DNA from 4 places in the Bradyrhizobium sp. MI1.7 genome. Region 3 is predicted to be linked to each of the others. Evidence: predicted binding sites of a transcription regulator. Region 3 holds the regulator's gene; each other region holds the start of a gene.

Region 1 (4,579 bases), on a different contig from region 3:
CGTCCGCTTGACCGCCATCGCTACCCTCCAAGGCTTTGCCCTAGGGAATCACAATTGACGAATTACGCAACAGGCCCCTTGTGGGAGAAGGTGGCGCGAAGCGCCGGATGAGGGGTTGTTTCCGCGAATTCAGAAGTAAGAGAGTCACGCGCGGAGACCCCTCACCCGTCTCGCCGCTACGCGGCGAGCCACCCTCTCCCACAAGGGGAGAGGGAAGACAAACCTACTTCGGCAACAGCGCCTTCAGCTTGTCCATGTCGCGCACGTTCATCTTGAAGCCGCCGGGCATCACGATGTCACCGGGCTTCTGGTCGGGCTTGCAGGCCCCCAGCCACTTGGCTTCGAGCTGCATCGTGGTGTCGCGGCCTGCTGCGCCGGCGGCGCCGCCTTGCGCGTGCGACGAGGTCTTCACCGTATAGGCCGAGTTGAAATCGCCGGTGATCTCGGCATGCGAGGTCGTGCTGATGCCGGCGACGTTGCACTCGGAATCGCTGACATAGCCGGTCGCGGTCTTCTTGATGTCCTGCTTGGCGCAGATCTGCTTGGCCATCGGGGAGACGTTGTTGTTCATCTCCTTGTCGACGGTCTCGTCGGTGCAGTGCTGCATGGTCATCTCGGGCATGGGCGTGCCGGTCCTGACCATCTTCATTTCCCAGAGACCGGCCTTGCGCACCGGCAGATCGTCGGCGCTGGCGCTGCCTGCCGACACCACAAGACAAAGGGCCGAGCCGAGCAAAGCGAGCTTGCGCGTCATGTGGAAGCTCCCGACGTTCCGAAAGCGCCTCAGTACAGCGTGCGGATCGGCTGTTGGGCAGCGCCATAGGGCACCCAACGGCAGGAGAACGAGATGTAGCCGCCCTCAAAGGCCTGCACCGCGAGGAATTTCACGACCTTGCCGTAGCGCGCGCAGTGATCGACCGCGACCTGCCGCGCATCCGCCTGGGTCGCCAGCGAATAAGCGATGATGCCGCCGGTGTCGTTGCCCTTGAACGGAGGCACCGGAAGGAGATCGGCGCGTGCCGACTGGCTGGCCATCATACCCAGGGCAAGAAAGCCCGCGGCCGCAATGATTCGCATTCCCGTCACTCCAATTGGTTGGCGCCAGTTTACGGTGCCGGGAGGTCCATGAAAAGAACTGATGCCCCGCCGGCTGCGAGGTTGGGGTCAACTCTTGGCCAAGTGTTGCCGCGCTGCACTTGACCTGCCCCGGCCTTCGCGGCACCGTCCATCCTTCGCAAGACCCAGCTGTCCGGATTGCCCATGCGCGCCCTCCCCCTGAAATCGCTCCGCTTTGCCACCTTGCTTGGCCTCATGTTCGGAGCGCTGTCGCTCGGTGAGGCCAGGGCCGCCAATCCGCTGGAGCTGAACTTCTGGCTGAACGGGCCGCGCTATGACGGCGCCGTCGTCGATTGCGAGAGGGCGCTGCCGACCATCGCCACCCAGTTCTGGGAGAAGGAAAGCTCGTTCTGGAATTCCTCGTTGAAGATCACCGGCTTCGCCGCCGTTCACGAGATCGCGTTCCGGCCCTGGCAGTCCGACAACATTCCGCGCCGCTATTGCACCGGCGACGCCATGCTCAATGACGGCAAGGTGCGCAAGGTGCATTTCTCGATCATCGAGGATGGCGGCTTCTCCGGCTACGGCAATGGTGTGGAATGGTGCGTGGTCGGGCTTGACCGCAACTGGGCCTACAATCCGTCCTGCCGCGCCGCCAGGCCCTGAGCCTCGATCGAAAGGCCTGAATCGGACTGATCAGGCGCCTGACGGGCCGGCCCGAATTTTGTTCTTGAAATGTTCTTGTTGCCTGCTAGGCTGATTGCACAGTCTAGTTGAGGGGCGTCGCCATGTTTCATTTTAGATTGCGTTCGTTCACCCGTCTCGTGATCTCACTGACCCTCCCCCTGGTTCTGGCCGCCGGGCTGGTCGCGCTGCCGGGCGGCGCGAAGGCCCAGGACAAACGGCAGAACGCGCCCGGCGAATTCGACTTCTATGTGCTGTCGCTGTCATGGTCGCCCTCGTTCTGCGAGGAGGCGTCCGAGCGCAACCGCGGCGGCGGCGGCGGTGGTCGCTCGCAGATGCAGTGCAGCGGGCGGCCCTACGCGTTCGTGGTGCACGGGCTGTGGCCGCAATATGAGAATGGCTTCCCTGAATATTGCCAGCGGCCGTCGCCACGCCTGAACCGCAACATCGTCTCTTCGATGCTCGATTTGATGCCGGCGCCGGGGCTGATCTTCAACGAGTGGGACAAGCACGGCACCTGCTCCGGGCTCGACAGCCGCAATTATTTCGAGACGATCCGAAAGGCGCGCGCCGCGATCAAGATCCCGGCGGAATATCTCGAACTGTCGCAGGCCAAGACCGTGGCGCCGGGCGAGGTGGAGGAAGCCTTCATCAAGGCCAATGCGGGCCTGAGCAACGCGGCCATCTCGGTCACCTGCAATCGGACCCGGCTCTCCGAGGTCCGCATCTGCCTCAGCAAGGACCTGCAATTCCGGGCCTGCGAGGAGATCGAGCGCCGCGCCTGCCGCCGCGACCAGGTGACGATGCCGCCGATCAGAGGTGGCTAGTCCAAGTGTTTGTGCCCCGGACGCAGCGCCGGTTCGGCGGTGCGCTGCAGATTCGGGGCCCATGCCGGCACAGGCGCGCATCCCGCTTTGCTCAAGCCGTGACGTAGCGTAGTCCTGTCTCATGAACTACCGTCACGCCTTCCACGCCGGAAACTTCGCCGATGTCATCAAGCACATCGTGCTCGCGCGCATCATTACTTACCTCCAGGACAAGCCGGGGGCATTCCGTGTCATCGACACCCATGCCGGCGCTGGCCTCTACGATCTCGAAAGCGACGAGGCGCGCCGTAGCGGCGAATGGCTGACCGGCATCGCGCGGCTGATGCAGGCGCGCCTGTCGAACGACGCCGTGGCGCTGGCCAAGCCCTATCTCGACATCGTTCGCGCCTACAATCCGAAGGGCGAGCTCAAGGCCTATCCGGGTTCGCCGCTGATCACGCGCGGCCTGCTGCGGCCGCAGGACCGCCTCGTTGCCTGCGAGCTCGAGCCGAAGGCGCGCAAGGCGCTGATCGGTGTGCTGCGCCGCGACGAACAGGCGCGCGTGGTCGATCTCGACGGCTGGGTCGCGCTGCCGGCCTTCGTGCCACCGAAGGAACGGCGCGGGCTCGTGCTGATCGACCCGCCGTTCGAGGCGAAAGACGAGTTCGAAAAGCTCGGCGACGCCTTCGCGGCGGCTTTCACCAAATGGCCGACCGGTATCTATGTAATCTGGTATCCGGCCAAGAGCCGGCGCGCCACCGACACGCTGGTGCAATCAGTGGCGCGGCTCGCAGCCGCAGCAAAACCGCCAGGAAAATGTCTGCGTCTCGAATTCAGTGTCGCGCCGCAGCTTGATGGCGCCGCCCTCACCTCCGCCGGATTGTTGATCGTCAATCCGCCGTACACGCTGCATGGCGAGCTCAAGACGATCCTGCCCGAGCTGGAGATACCGCTCGGACAGGGCGGAGCTGCCAGATTCCGATTAGAGGTGCCGAGACCGTAACACCCCGGCATTCTTGGGAAAAAGATGCAGGAGCGGTAGTCAATCTGCAGAGAACCGTATTATGCTGTTTCCGTGACTGGCTTTACGTTCCGCTTCCGCGAATGGTTGCGGCGGAGTGAAGGCCTAAGAAAGATCCGATCGGACCGAAAGAAAGGTCCGCCCAAGGATGGCCAGCTCCCGGGCTTCGTAAGGCCCGGTCATGTCGTGACGTGAGTCTGCGTCGCGACGGAGGAGCAATGAGGGGGAGTTTCCCGATGGCCATGACGGGAACGGTCAAGTTTTTTAACGGCGAGCGCGGCTACGGTTTCATCAAGCCCGACGACGGCGGGCGCGACGTCTTCGTGCACATTACTGCTGTGGAGCGGGCGGGACTGAAAGATCTCGCCGAAGGACAGCGCATTACTTTTGAAGTCGAGCCGGACAAGAAGGGGAAGGGACCAAAGGCAGTCAATTTGGTCATCGTCTCCTAGAGCGTTTTCGAGCGAACACCTGGCGAAAAAAATCCCGGCCGCGAGCGGCCGGGAGGCTGTTGTCCGGTATTTTCTTCTTCAACTATCAGAAGTGATAGTTCACGCCTGCGCGCACAACGCTGGCGCTATAGCCGTTTGACACGCCGGTAATTGCGAACTGGCTCGTCGACAGATCGATGTAGAGATATTCGAGCTTGGCGCTCCAGTTCGGCGCGAAGCCGACTTCCGCGCCGGCACCGATGGTCCAGCCTGCGGTGGTGTGCGACTCCGTCCAGCCGAATGTCTGCGCGCGCAGTTCGCCGAAGGCGAGGCCGGCGGTGCCGTAGAACAGCACGTTGCTGAAGGCATAGCCCGCACGGCCGCGCAGCGTGCCGAACCAGGGGTTGGAGAACTTCCACGGCGCGAAGGTGTCATCAGCGCCCGCGGCCTGGATATCGCCCTCGACGCCGAACACCCATGGACCGTTCTGGAAATTGTAGCCGGCCTGTACACCGCCGACGAAACCGGAGGGCTTGACGGGCGAGTTACTCACCGAGCCCCACTCATAGCCGAGATTGGCA
Region 2 (4,579 bases), 150 kb from region 3:
CACGTCGGCGATGCTCTTGCCCTTGAACAGGACCTCCAGCGTCTCGCGGTTGTAGCGCTTGCCCTTGCAGACGTCGCAGGTGACGTAGACGTCGGGCAGGAAGTGCATCTCGATCTTGATGACGCCGTCGCCCTGGCAGGCCTCGCAGCGGCCGCCCTTGACGTTGAAGGAGAAGCGGCCGGGCTCATAGCCGCGCGCCTTCGCTTCGGGCAGGCCGGCGAACCATTCGCGGATCGGCGTGAAGGCGCCGGTATAGGTCGCGGGATTCGAGCGCGGGGTGCGGCCGATCGGCGACTGGTCGATGTCGATGATCTTGTCGATGTGCTCGAGACCCTCGATGCGATCGTGGGGGGCGGCGCCTTCGCTGGCGTTGTTCAGCTTGCGGGCGATGGCCTTGTAGAGCGTGTCGATCAGCAGCGTCGACTTGCCGCCGCCGGAGACGCCGGTGACGGCCGTGAACAGGCCGAGCGGAATCTCGGCCGTGACGTTCTTGAGGTTGTTGCCGCGCGCGTTGACCACCTTGATGGTGCGGCGATGGTTCGGCGGGCGCCGCTCCGGCACCTCGACCTCGAGCTCGCCGGTGAGATATTTGCCGGTCAGCGATTTCGGGTTGCGCATGATCTCGGCGGGCGTGCCTTCGGCGACGATGTTGCCGCCATGCATGCCGGCGCCGGGCCCGATGTCGAGGACGTAATCGGCGAGCAGGATCGCGTCCTCGTCATGCTCGACGACGATCACGGTGTTGCCGAGGTCGCGCAGGCGCTTCAGCGTGTCGAGCAGGCGGGCGTTGTCGCGCTGGTGCAGGCCGATCGAGGGCTCGTCCAGCACGTAGAGCACGCCCGTCAGTCCCGAGCCGATCTGCGAGGCGAGGCGGATGCGCTGGCTCTCGCCGCCGGACAGCGTGCCGGAGGAGCGGGACAGAGTGAGGTAGTTGAGGCCGACGTCGAGCAGGAAGGTGAGGCGCTCGCGAATCTCCTTGAGGATGCGGCCGGCGATCTCGTTCTGCTGCGTGTTCAGCGCCTCGGGCACGGTCTCGAACCATTCGCCGGCCTTCCTGACCGACAGTTCCGAGATCTCGCCGATATGCTTGCCGCCGATCTTGACGCAGAGCGCCTCGGGCTTCAGCCGGAAACCCTTGCAGCCCTCGCAGGGGACGTCGTGGAAATACTTTGCGAGCTCCTCGCGCGCCCACTCGCTCTCGGTCTCGCGATAGCGGCGGTTGATGTTGGTGATGACGCCCTCGAACGGCTTCTTGGTGTCGTAGGAGCGGACGCCGTCCTCGTAGGAGAACTTGATCTCGTCCTCGCCCGAGCCAAGGAGGATCGCGTTCTGCGTCTTCTTCGGCAGATCCTTCCATTTGGTGGTCAGCGTGAACTTGTAGTGCTTGCCGAGCGCGGTCAGCGTCTGAATATAGTAAGGCGACGACGACTTGGCCCAGGGCGCGATCGCGCCCTTGCCGATGGCGAGCTCCTTGTCGGGGATGACGAGGTCTTCGTCGACATGCTGCTCGACGCCGAGGCCGCCGCAGGCCGGGCAGGCGCCGTAGGGATTGTTGAACGAGAACAGGCGCGGCTCGATCTCCGGAATCGTGAAGCCGGAGACGGGGCAAGCGAATTTTTCCGAGAACAGGATGCGCTCGGGCCCGCTCTTGTCGTGAATTTTGGCGGTCTTCTTCTTCTCCTCGGCGGGAGCAGCCGCTGCAGCCGCATCGGCGAACTCGACGACGGCGAGGCCCTCCGCGAGCTTCAGCGCGGTCTCAAAGCTTTCGGCGAGGCGCTGGCCGATGTCGGCGCGCACCACGATGCGGTCGACCACGACGTCGATGTCGTGCGGAAATTTCTTGTCGAGCGTGGGCGCTTCCGCCAGCTCATGGAAGGTGCCGTCGATCTTGACGCGCTGAAAGCCCTTCTTGAGCCATTCGGCGAGCTCCTTCCGGTACTCGCCCTTGCGGCCGCGTACGACGGGGGCGAGCAGATAGAGGCGGGTGCCCTCGGGCAGCGCCAGCACGCGGTCGACCATCTGCGAGACGGTCTGGCTCTCGATCGGCAGACCCGTGGCGGGCGAATAGGGCACGCCGACGCGCGCCCAGAGCAGGCGCATGTAGTCGTAGATCTCGGTGACGGTGCCGACGGTCGAGCGCGGGTTCTTCGACGTGGTCTTCTGCTCGATCGAGATCGCCGGCGACAGGCCGTCGATCTGGTCGACGTCAGGCTTCTGCATCATCTCCAGGAACTGGCGCGCATAGGCCGACAGCGATTCGACGTAGCGGCGCTGGCCCTCGGCGTAGATGGTGTCGAAGGCGAGCGAGGATTTGCCGGAGCCTGACAGCCCGGTGAACACCACCAGCTTGTCGCGGGGGATCTCGACGTCGACATTCTTGAGGTTGTGCTCGCGCGCGCCACGGATCGTAATTGCGCGCAGGCTGGATCCCGCGTTCTGCTGTTGGCGCTTCGCCTTGATCACTTCATCCATCCGAGTTGCCCTCAAGGAATCCCAAAGGTGCGCGATCGCGCCAACAAAAAAGGCGCGCGTCGCCCGGAACCGGGATCGGCGCCGATGGGTATGGCAGCGAACGTAGGAAGAACGGGAGCGGATTTCCAGTGGCGTGTGCGAATCGTCAACGGATTGTTGGCGCGCTGGCGGCATCTGGCAGGAGCAGGGCCCCCAGAACATGCGAAGGGCCGGCGCGAGGCCAGCCCTTCGTTCGCGTTTGAATGCGGATTTGGGGCAATCCGCACATGATCAGGACTTGGAGGTTCCTGTGGGAAGCTTTGTCTCAGTATTTGGCGACGACCGGGCCGCCCCAGCGGTAATTGATGCGGATCAGGCCCATGTCGATATCCTGGCCGATCCGGTCGGTGCGCGGGGCGAAGCCGCCAACGAGCGTTGCGAAGTCGGCGCTGTGATGGCCGAGGAAGACATGGTTGTACTCGCCGCCGACCGACCAGTTCTCGGCAAAGCCCCATTCCACGCCGATGCCGATGGTGTAGCCCCAGCGGGTCTGGTTGACGCTGTTGAACACCGCGGCCGGGACGCCGGGGACGAAGGTGTCGTACTTGTCGTGCGCCACCGCGGCGCCGGCCTTGCCATAGAGGAGCAGGTTGTTGACGGCGTAGCCCATCTGGCCAGTGAACAGGCCGAAGCTGTCGATCTTGGTCTGGTTGGTGAACAGCGGCAGCGCCACGCTGACATTGCTGCCCTTGAAGTCGGCCCAGTTGCCCTGGCCCTCGATGCCGAACACCCAACGCGACTTCTGCCAGCGATAACCGAGCTGTCCGCCGACCGTGCCACCGCCCGCATTGTGACAGCCTTCGCCAACGGCCGGATCGACAGCGATGCCGAGCGCGCGGGTCACGCCCCAGCAGGCATGGGCCAAGCCGCCGCCGCCGTTGATGCCGGCATAGATGCCGCTCCAGTCATAGACGGGAACGGCGGCCGCCTGCGCCTTGTAGATCGGGAGATCGGCGGCGGTAGCCGGCGCGACCGCACCGAGTGCGAACAGGCTGACCGCAGCCAGCATCCACGTCTTCATGTCACGTCCCCAACTCGCCAAAGCCATTAGCGGACGCCTTGCGCGCGCCTCACGACTCCAAGACGGTTGGGTGCACCCTCGCGCGAAAACAAAAAGGCCGGCGCAAGGCCGGCCTTTCGTAACGCGATGGCGTCGGAGGCGAAGATCAGTATTTGGCGATGAGGGGGCCGCCGAACCTGTAACTGACGCGGGCCGTTGCAATGTCAACGTCCTGGCGGATCCGATCGGCGCGCGAGAACGTGCCGTTGTTGAACGTAAAGCGGTTGTCGCGCGATCCCATGAAGCCGTGCACATAATCGACGCCGACCACGATGTTGGGCGTTACGCCGAAATCGAGGCCAGCACCAACCGCTCCGCCCCAGCGCGTTTCATTCGCCCTGTCGAACACGAAGCCGGTGGCCGTGGTGAAGCCCTCGTATTTGTCGCTCACAACCATCGCACCACTCTTCGCGTAGAACAGCACATTGCTCCAGGCGTAGCCGACCTGGCCGGTCACGAGACCGAAGGCGTTGATCTTCGAGCGGTCCGAGCCGACGCCGCCCGCGGCCAGGCTCGGTCCATTGGAGCCGCTAAGGTGAGCCCAGTCGCCCTGGCCTTCCACGCCGAACACCCATGACGCGCTTTGCCAGCGAAAGCCGGCCTGGCCGCCAGCCACGCCGCCGGTCGCGGTGTGGCAGCCCTCCGATGCGGGGGGAGTGACCGGCGCACCGAGGATGTTGGCGACGATGTCCCAGCACTTATGGCTCCAGCCGCCACCACCGTTGGCGCCGATGTAGTAGCCGCTCCAATCGTAGACCGCGCCGATCATCGGGGCAGGAGCTTTGGTGTAGGGGCTCGCCGCCAGATCGGCCGCCGAAACGGACGTGGTCATCGCGACTATGCCGGCGGCGGCAAGCATAAACTTGTTCAAGACGGACCCCCCAAGGGCAAAGTTGTTGCGATCTTCGATACAACCTTCGAGGTGCGACAGTCTGTCACCGGAGGGTCACAGCGCGCCGAAAAATGGAACTTGTCCGCAAGCGCTCGCGCCGTGCGCGCGAAAACAAA
Region 3 (4,579 bases):
GGCGGACCGTGAAGATGATCAAGGACAAGTTCAAGATCCCGCTCATCCTGAAGGGCATCGCCACCGCCGAGGACGCCCGGATCGCGGTCGATCACGGCGTCGAGTGGATCTACGTCTCCAACCATGGCGGCCGCCAGCTCGATCACGGCCGCGGCGCCATGCATGTGCTGCCCGAGATCGTCGACGCCGTGAAGGGACGCGCCAAGATCATGGTCGACGGCGGCTTCTGCCGCGGCACCGACATCGTCAAGGCGATCGCGGCGGGCGCGGACATGGTCGGCATCGGCCGGCTGCAATGCTGGGCATTGGCGGCGGCCGGCGAGGCCGGCGTGAGGCGAATGCTGGAGCTGCTCGAGGACGAGGTGCTGCGCTGCCTCGGCCTCTTGGGCGCCACCTCATTCGCCGAGGTCGACAAGTCCTGCCTGCACCAGGCGACTGCAACGAATGCGCCGAGCGTGTTCAGCGCGTTCCCGCTGTTCGACCATGACCCCTATCGATATTGAGTGAAAGGATGCAATGAGCTCGCTCTCTCCCGGCAGCGCGGACGCGCTGCTGTTCGATCTCGGGCGCGTCGTGCTCGACATCGATTTCTCCAAGGCGATCGCCTGCTGGGCGGGACATGCCGGCTGCAAGCCGGACGCCATCGTCGCGCGCTACGTGCGGGACAGCGAAGCCTACCGGCTGCACGAGGTCGGCAAGATCAGCGACGAGGCCTATTTTGACTCGCTGCGCGCCTCGCTCGGGATCGGCATTTCGGACGCGCAGTTCCTGGAGGGCTGGAACGCGATCTTCGCCGGCGAGATGCCCGACATCGCCGAGCTGCTGCCGCGTGCGGCGAAGCAGTTGCCGCTCTACGCCTTCTCCAACACCAACCGGCCGCATGTGGACCACTTCTCGAAGGAATATGCCGGCCTGCTCGGCCATTTCCGCGAGCTGTATCTGTCGTCCAGCATCGGCCTGCGCAAACCGGATGTGGAGGCCTTCGACCATGTCGTGGCCGCGATCGGCGTGCCGGCGAACCGTATCGTGTTCTTCGACGATCTTGCCGAGAACATCGAAGGAGCGCGGTCGCGCGGCCTGACCGCGGTCCACGTGACCTCGCCCCGCGACGTCGGGAATGCCCTCAAGGCGCTCGGAATCTGACCTCTGGCCGGCAAGCCGACGGGCCGCGAGTGGAACTATTTTGCCTGGGGGCGAGGAACCAAAACCCTTTGTGCATTTTTATACGGAGTTCCCGGAACGATTGCCCCTCTCGGGACTCATGAGTCCGTTGGGAATTCTACATCGGGCTTATCGTCGTGTTGGGCAAAACCTACCTTACCAAGCAAGCCTCTCTGCTGATGAAATTCGCCAGAACCACCTCGGATTCTGACCTCTCCGCAAAACTGATCAGCAAGGCCGCCGACCTGAAATCCCAGGCCGACCCGCTGCCTGACAAGGATCAGGGCCCCGCAGCGCCGGACGTCAGTCCGTACAAGCCGCCGGGGAGTTGACCGATGCTGGCCGTGGCTCTCGTCCTTCTCGTCCTCGCCATGGCCATCCTCGTACCGGTCTGTCTCGCCTTCTGGATCATGCCGCGGCGGACTTGATGCTCACCCTTCATCGCAGAGCGGATGACGCAGGATAAATCATCCTGCGCGGCCACTGTTTTGCCTCTGCGCCTGCACTCGGCTAGAACTCTCGCCGCCGATTTGCCCGAACGGGCCCAGCAGGAGTTTTCACCCGTGGCCCTGATGCCGGTTTCCGACGCGCTCGCTGCGGTGCTGGCGGGCGCAGAGCCGCTGCCTGAAGAGATGATCGCGCTCGACGCAGCCTTCCACCGCGTGCTCGCGCGCGACGTCGCCGCGCGGCGCACGCAGCCGCCGCAGGCGATGTCGGCAATGGACGGCTATGCGGTGCGCGCGGTCGATGCGGCGAAGATCGACTCCCAGCTCACCCTGATTGGCGAGGTCGCGGCGGGCCGCCCGTTTGCGGGATCGGTCGGCGCCGGCGAGGCCGTGCGTATCTTCACCGGCGGTGTCGTTCCCGATGGCGCTGATGCGGTCGTGATCCAGGAGGACACGATCGCGGACGGCAAGCGCATAACGATCAAGGAAGCTGCCGTAACGGGGCGGCACATCCGCCCCGCCGGCGTCGACTTCTCGGAAGGCGACGTGCTGCTGCGCAAAGGGGCCCGGCTCACCGAGCGCGACCTCGCGCTCGCCGCCGGCATGAATTACCCGCAACTGCCAGTCCGGCGACGCCCGAAGGTCGCGATCCTCGCGACCGGCGACGAGCTGGTGATGCCGGGTACGACGCCGGGCCACGGCCAGATCGTCTATTCCAACGGCTACGCCCTGCACGCGCTCGCCCGCAGCGAGGGCGCCGATACCATCGACCTCGGCGTTGCCGCCGATACGCTGGAGGCCACCACGGCCGGCATCGGCCGCGCGCGGGAGAGCGGCGCCGACATCCTGATCACGACCGGCGGCGCGTCGGTCGGGGACCACGATCTGGTCCAGCAGGCGCTGAGGGACGAAGGTATCTCGATGGCGTTCTGGAAGATCGCGATGCGGCCGGGCAAGCCGATGATGAACGGGCGGCTCGGCGCGATGCGCGTGATCGGCCTGCCCGGCAATCCCGTGTCATCCTACGTTTGCGGCTTCCTGTTCATGGTGCCGTTGATTCGCGCGCTTTCGGGCCGTTCGATGATTCATCACCGCCGCGAACGCGCGGTGCTCGGCCGCGATGTCGGCGCCAATGACCAGCGCGAGGATTACCTGCGCGCACGCCTCGAGCTGCGCGACGACGGCACGCTCGTCGCCCTTCCGGTCAATCACCAGGATTCCTCGCTGCTTGCGAATCTCGCTGCGGCACAGGCACTTCTCGTGCGCGCGCCATTCGCGTCGAAGGCCGAAGCCGGCACGCCTTGCGAGGTCTTGCGGCTGCCCGTCTGAGCGCTTCGTTCGCGTGCGTTCCGCGAACTTTGTCGCGTTCACGGTAAATTAAGCAGTTGCGGAACATGTATCGAACATATAGTGTCCGTTCATGATTTGTTTCGAGAATGTAGCGGCTTACTGCTGAATTCAGCGTCTCGGAATCGAACGACATCAACCGGGGGATTTTGGTCGAGATGTTAACGCGCAAACAATACGAGCTCCTGCGGTTCATCAGCGAACGACTGAAGGAAAGCGGCGTGCCGCCCTCCTTCGATGAGATGAAGGACGCGCTCGACCTGCGCTCGAAATCGGGCATCCATCGCCTGATCACCGCGCTCGAGGAGCGCGGCTTCATCCGGCGCCTGCCCAACCGGGCCCGCGCCATCGAGGTGATCAAGCTGCCCGAGCTTCAGGCCGCCGCCGGCAGCCGCCGCGGCTTCACGCCGAGCGTCATCGAAGGCAATCTCGGCAAGGTCCGCACGACTTCGAGCCCGCCGCCGGACGAGGGCGAGCGCCCCGTCGCGGTCCCCGTGATGGGCCGCATCGCGGCCGGTACGCCGATCGAGGCCTTGCAGACCCGCAGCCACACCATCAGCGTACCGCCTGACATGCTCGGCTCGGGCGAACATTACGCGCTCGAAGTGCGCGGCGATTCCATGGTCGAGGCCGGCATTCTCGACGGCGACATGGCGCTGATCCAGCGCAACGAGAGCGCCGATACCGGCGATATCGTGGTGGCGCTGATCGACGACGAGGAGGCGACGCTCAAGCGCTTCCGCCGCCGCGGCGCCTCGATCGCGCTCGAGCCCGCCAATGCGGCCTATGAGGTCCGCATTCTGCCGCCCAACCGGGTGAAGATCCAGGGCAAGCTGATCGGACTGTACCGGAAGTATTGATACCGAACGTGCCGGTATCGGTCATTTCGCGCCCCGCGCGCTTTCGATCGGCATCGCCGATCCGGGATTGGAGCGGACGATTGTCCGCTTCCGCTGGATAGTCTTTCTGGTTTCGCGCAGATTATCCGGCCCCTCCTCCAGCGGTACATCCTCGGCACGCCACACGAAGCAGCCCTGCTTCGCGGCCTTCAGGTTCGAGGAGAAGTCATGCGCCAGATCGTTCTGAGCACAGTTGCTGTGGCGCTGATCGCAGCATCGGCCGCGCAAGCCTTGGCCGCGCAATCGCGGCCCCATGCCCGCAAGGATACCGCCGTAAGCGAGCAAGTCCGCAAGGCCCTCGACGCCGTCGACCAACCGTCGCGGCCGGGCTGGCAATATTCCGGCTGGTCGGCGCCTGCGGGGCGCTGACACGCGCCTGCGGAATGCAAAGGGGCGGGCTTTGTTCCTGGTGGATTCGGGAAAGTTAATGTGATTGCGGCCTGCGGCGGCGAGCCGTAGATTTGCCTACAACCCGGCAGAACGTTTGGTATTTCCACTCTGATAGAGGCCTGCGCCTCGATTAAGAGACGTGGGTCGCTATCCCTGCATGAGGAGCACCCGATGTGTGACTACAGCCTGCATGCCGTCGCGTCGCGTCCCGCCGAAGTCGGCGAGACGATCGTCACGACAACCTTCCGCGGCACCTCGACGCGCGGCTTTGCCTCCGCGGCCGATCCGACCGTCGCGGTCTGCCTGCTCCCGGGAACGGAGCTCGCCTTCGCCGAC
Region 4 (4,579 bases), on a different contig from region 3:
TTACGCGGAAGCGGCGGAGTAAGGGATCGTAGCTTCGTAGGGTGGGCAAAGCGACTTGTCCGCCGTAGCTCGAAGAGCGAAGGCGGAAGCGTGCCCACCACCTTTGTGCGCGTTGGAATATGGTGGGCACGGCGCTTACGCGCCTTTGCCCACCCTACGGCCCCGAACGCGTATCTAGGGTGCAACCAGCGAACAGTTCTTTCGGTCCCACCGCCAAAGCCGTTCGTTGGTGAGAAGCGTACCACCCCACCAGCGTCGAATCGGGTTTTGACGGCGGAAATCCTCCCGGCCTTCAAGGACCGCTTCCCCAAATTCGGTGAGCGATAGCCGGCTTCGGCGAAAGGCGGCGTTGCGGCCTCGCGCATCGTGCGGGGCCAGCGTCGCGAGTTTCGGATCGAGACCCGTGATCACCGGCATTGGGCCGGACCCAAGCCCTTCGAGCAGCGGGCCCAATTCCCATTGATCGAACACGCGCGTTTGCAGCGGACCGTCCGGTTGAAACAGCTCCTTGGTACGGTTGTGCCCCCGCGCAATCAGGTCGAGAAGCCGCGCTTCCGTCGTACCTAGTCCGGTGATTGGTGATGGCAGTTCTGCCAGCAATTGTTCCATCGCAGGCTTCAGGAAGGGCAGCCTGGGGAAATCCCTGCCGAGCAATCCGAAACAGAGCTCCGGCGTTGGCGCCCGGTAGGCTTCCCAGGCCATGTTGGCGATCTCGAAGTCGCAGTCCGCGACCTCCAATTCCCGCACCATACGATCGCGAAGCTCTGTGCCGTCCGCTCCGCGCAGATCGAAATTGACACGTCGCAATCTCAGACGATCGGTGATCGATGGATGGGACCGCAAATAATCGAGGATCCAGATCAGTTGCAACTGACTATTGGGCTCAGGGTCGAACCACAGCTCGATGAGATCGACGCCATAGGTCTCGCAAAACCAAATCAGGCCTGTCTCCTTGTGCGCTAGACCGGTCTGAGGCAACCGGCCAACAAGATCGGACCAACGCACCTCTGGATCGCCTCTGACATAGCCTCCCGTCAGGTATTGCTCGAGGTGATGCGAGGTAGGCAGTGGCCCCGAAACGAAGCGAAAGATAAACGGGACGACCATGTCGGCACGATTTGCGTAGGTGAGACCCACGCCGGACGAACTGGTCAGGATCACGCGTTTCATCGCGAACGCCCCCAAAACGAAACGGGCACTGACGACGTCGGCAACTCAACGTCTTCAGCGCCCGCTCCTCGCGATAATTTTTCGCGTTAGGTCTTACTCGTCCGCCGGCTCCTCGCCGTCGGCGTCGCGCTCGGGGGTGCCGGCAAGAATCTGCTCGGCAATCAGGCCGGAGTTCTGGCGAATCGAGGTCTCGATCTTGGCGGTGATGTCAGGGTTGGCCTTCAAAAACGCTTTCGAGTTCTCGCGGCCCTGGCCGAGGCGCTGGCTGTCGTAGGAGAACCAGGCGCCGGACTTTTCGACGATGCCGGCCTTGACGCCGAGATCGAGGATCTCGCCCATCTTGGAGACGCCCTCGCCGTACATGATGTCGAATTCGACCTGCTTGAAGGGCGGCGCCAGCTTGTTCTTCACCACCTTGACGCGCGTGGTGTTGCCGACCACTTCGTCGCGCTCCTTGATCGCGCCGATGCGGCGGATGTCGAGACGGACGGAGGCATAGAATTTCAGCGCGTTGCCGCCGGTCGTGGTTTCCGGCGAGCCGTACATCACACCGATCTTCATGCGGATCTGGTTGATGAAGATCACCATGGTGTTGGATTTGTTGATGGAGGCCGTCAGCTTGCGCAGCGCCTGGCTCATCAGACGGGCCTGGAGACCCGGCAGCGCGTCGCCCATCTCGCCCTCGAGCTCGGCCTTCGGCACCAGAGCCGCGACCGAATCGACCACCAGCACGTCCACCGCACCCGAGCGCACCAGTGTGTCGCAGATCTCCAGCGCCTGCTCGCCCGTGTCCGGCTGCGAAATCAGGAGCTCGTCGATGTTGACGCCCAGCTTGCGCGCATAGACCGGGTCGAGCGCGTGCTCGGCGTCGATGAAGGCGCAGATTCCGCCCTTCTTCTGCGCTTCCGCCACCGTGTGCAGCGCCAGCGTGGTCTTGCCCGAGGATTCCGGCCCGTAGATTTCCACGACGCGCCCCTTCGGCAGACCACCGATCCCGAGCGCAATGTCGAGCCCGAGGGAACCCGAGGACACCGCCTCGACATCCATCGACCGGTCGTTCTTGCCGAGCTTCATCACCGAGCCCTTGCCGAACTGGCGCTCGATCTGGGAGAGCGCGGCGGCCAGAGCTTTACTCTTGTCCATGGAAGATCCTTCGACGATACGCAGGGCAGTGTTGGACATTGGGTCGTGCTCCTTATGGCGAGGATTCGCTAGAGGGACAAACGATTGGCGGGGCGGGCCGGCGATAAAAGTAATGTACCCTATTTGTTCCAAGTTCGCAATATGTTCTTTCGCGGATTTTGGTACTGGCCTGTTTCCGGCGACATTGGCCTGGTTTGAAATGACACGTGGCCTGTTTTGTTCTGGGCCAACCATAAGGTGTATTCACGGGCGGAACACGCCGTCATATATTACCGAAATTTCCCGGTTCTGGCACAATCTGCATAGACGCTCGTTCCGATTGAGCGCAGGGTTCCCTCTCAATCGGGGGGTGACACCATGACCGAGCGACTTATTCAGACAGGTATTGTCACCGTAGGCACCGTGAACGCTGGCCTAATCGTCTGGCTGATCCTGATGATTTGAGGCCGCCTCAGTTGGCGGCCTCTTTTCCATCCAGCTTCTCATCGATGTAGGCCCGCGCTCCCTTTGAGGCCGCTCTAGTGGGAGCCATTCCTGCGAAGCGATCTCCTTGCCCGATCCTGGGATAAACAATCCATTCCCATTTTTCTTCGGTGAGTGGCCGGCCATAAAGCCGCCGTCCGGTGCGGTCCTATAGTGGCCCTACTTCGCATCTGCGAGTGGCCGGCATCTAACCGGCGGGTTTTTCTTTGTCCTCGTGCGGCTGCTCGCCGCGGTTTTCGGCAGTCTGCTCCGGATCCCCGGGCTTCTTCCCGGCCATGTTCCCAGGATTGAAATGGTACTTGCCGTCCGGATTCTCGCCGGGCTGCTTCTCATTTGGATTTTTATTGTTGTCGTCGGCCATAAGGCTGTTCCTTTAGAGGGAGGAACAACATGCAACAGGGCGGGCAATCCCTTAGTTCCTACCAGTGGCCTACTTTGCAATCCCGAGTGGCCTATTTCGGCAGTACCCGGATGCTGGCCTGGTTTCCGAGCGCGGTGGCCTAGTTTGATTTTCGCGGTGGCCCGATTTGGATTTGAAGAACGGACCGCAAACGAATGTGTTCCGCTAAGCGAACATGAGGTGTAGAGTTCCGTAGAACTTCTGTGCCCCTTGAAAGTTTTAAGCAGAGCGAACTTTGTGACAGGAGGAAGTCATGAAGCGCTTCCGATTCAAACCGGATAGAGTGCTTGGAGAGCGGCTCATCAAGGAAGCCAGACTAGCGCGAGAAAAGGCAGAACAATTGCAGGCGGCCCCAGAGCAAGAGGCTCTTTTGAAGAAGGCCCACGAATCCGATGTCGCCGCCCGCATTGAGGAATGGTTGAAATCATCCGGCTTGCAGCCGCCGAAGTAAGCCCGTCGCGTTGACTCCGCTGATTCTCGAAACAGCGGGCCAGCGGGCCATGCAAGATCATCTGGTTCAACTTGAGAAGCTGCGGAAGGACGCGGCGGAGTGCGCTCTCATCCGCGACCGACGCCGCTAAGCGCGAACTATTCGACCGCCTCGCAAGTCATCTCACAGTCCTGGCCGACCAAGTTGAAATGGCGATGCTCGAACGGAAGACCGGTTAAGGCCGCCTCAGTTGGCGGCTTCTTTGCCAGCTTCCCGGCGAAGCTTTCGCAAAAGGATTTCGATGTAGCCTTCCAAGTCAGCCACGCTGTCAGCCGACAATCCCTCCGGGAAAAACGCGCAAGCTCGCCATTCATAGAACCACGGAAAAGAAGTGCCCTAATCCGCCTCTGCGCGTGTGAAACGATCTCGTCTCCTGCCCGTATCTATTGGGCTGGGGGATTTCAATGCCCAGTTCGACGCAGCGCCGCCACGCATCCATTTGAGCTTGGTCGCGTTGTGCCGTTGAACCTTCTCGTCATCCATTCGGACTGATCAATATCCGGGATTTTGCTAATCCCTCTCGGGGCTGGAACGCCGCCGCCTGCGCTTCATTTCAAGCGGGCGGCGTTTTCATTTCATTTGTGGCCTGATCTCCACTGAGCGGCGCCGACAGTTTCACACGACTGTCATGGCACGTTCCTAGCATTGTCATGCGACGGGGGTCCGGCGCGCGGCTCTCCGTCCAACCTCGGCCTAGACCACCAGATGGGCGGAGAGCTCGCCGACCTCCTGAACCATGGCGGCACGCCCGGGTTGGTTCGGCATGTATCGCATCCGGTATTTTTGCACCTTCCTCGCCGTGACCGGAATCGGCTTCGTATTTCTGGTCACGCAAACCCGCTTTGTAGGCGGATGAAGTCAGGCCCCCGCAGTGGGCGGCCGGACGGGAACGA

What was found. The regulator LexA, encoded in region 3, represses DNA repair genes until DNA is damaged. The targets are predictions, from matches to a motif close to TGTTCNNNNTGTGTTCNG.
Region 1: a site for LexA is predicted at 1,782-1,799, ahead of AC0L3X_RS19505 (ribonuclease T2 family protein). Genes of this name have one in related genera too.
Region 2: a site for LexA is predicted at 2,569-2,586, ahead of uvrA (excinuclease ABC subunit UvrA). Genes of this name have one in related genera too.
Region 4: a site for LexA is predicted at 2,445-2,462, ahead of recA (recombinase RecA). Genes of this name have one in related genera too.

Annotation. Positions count from the first base shown of each region.
Region 1 covers NZ_JBVVPO010000020.1:1-4,579, forward strand. Annotated here, with positions in the region: gene AC0L3X_RS19490 (DUF3617 domain-containing protein) at 224-754, opposite strand; gene AC0L3X_RS19495 (hypothetical protein) at 784-1,077, opposite strand; gene AC0L3X_RS19500 (hypothetical protein) at 1,261-1,722, shown strand; gene AC0L3X_RS19505 (ribonuclease T2 family protein) at 1,845-2,567, shown strand; gene AC0L3X_RS19510 (23S rRNA (adenine(2030)-N(6))-methyltransferase RlmJ) at 2,689-3,549, shown strand; gene AC0L3X_RS19515 (cold-shock protein) at 3,804-4,019, shown strand; gene AC0L3X_RS19520 (outer membrane protein) at 4,105-4,579, opposite strand, start outside.
Region 2 covers NZ_JBVVPO010000003.1:102,825-107,403, reverse strand. Annotated here, with positions in the region: gene uvrA (excinuclease ABC subunit UvrA) at 1-2,472, opposite strand, end outside; gene AC0L3X_RS05020 (outer membrane protein) at 2,777-3,532, opposite strand; gene AC0L3X_RS05015 (outer membrane protein) at 3,678-4,442, opposite strand.
Region 3 covers NZ_JBVVPO010000003.1:251,672-256,250, forward strand. Annotated here, with positions in the region: gene AC0L3X_RS05690 (alpha-hydroxy acid oxidase) at 1-503, shown strand, start outside; gene AC0L3X_RS05695 (HAD family hydrolase) at 517-1,143, shown strand; gene AC0L3X_RS05700 (hypothetical protein) at 1,341-1,493, shown strand; gene AC0L3X_RS05705 (molybdopterin molybdotransferase MoeA) at 1,725-2,936, shown strand; gene lexA (transcriptional repressor LexA) at 3,113-3,814, shown strand; gene AC0L3X_RS05715 (hypothetical protein) at 3,836-4,168, opposite strand; gene AC0L3X_RS05720 (hypothetical protein) at 4,415-4,579, shown strand, end outside.
Region 4 covers NZ_JBVVPO010000036.1:65,540-70,118, reverse strand. Annotated here, with positions in the region: gene gcvP (aminomethyl-transferring glycine dehydrogenase) at 1-22, shown strand, start outside; gene AC0L3X_RS28245 (hypothetical protein) at 175-1,170, opposite strand; gene recA (recombinase RecA) at 1,264-2,352, opposite strand; gene AC0L3X_RS28235 (hypothetical protein) at 2,984-3,157, opposite strand; gene AC0L3X_RS28230 (hypothetical protein) at 3,450-3,647, shown strand.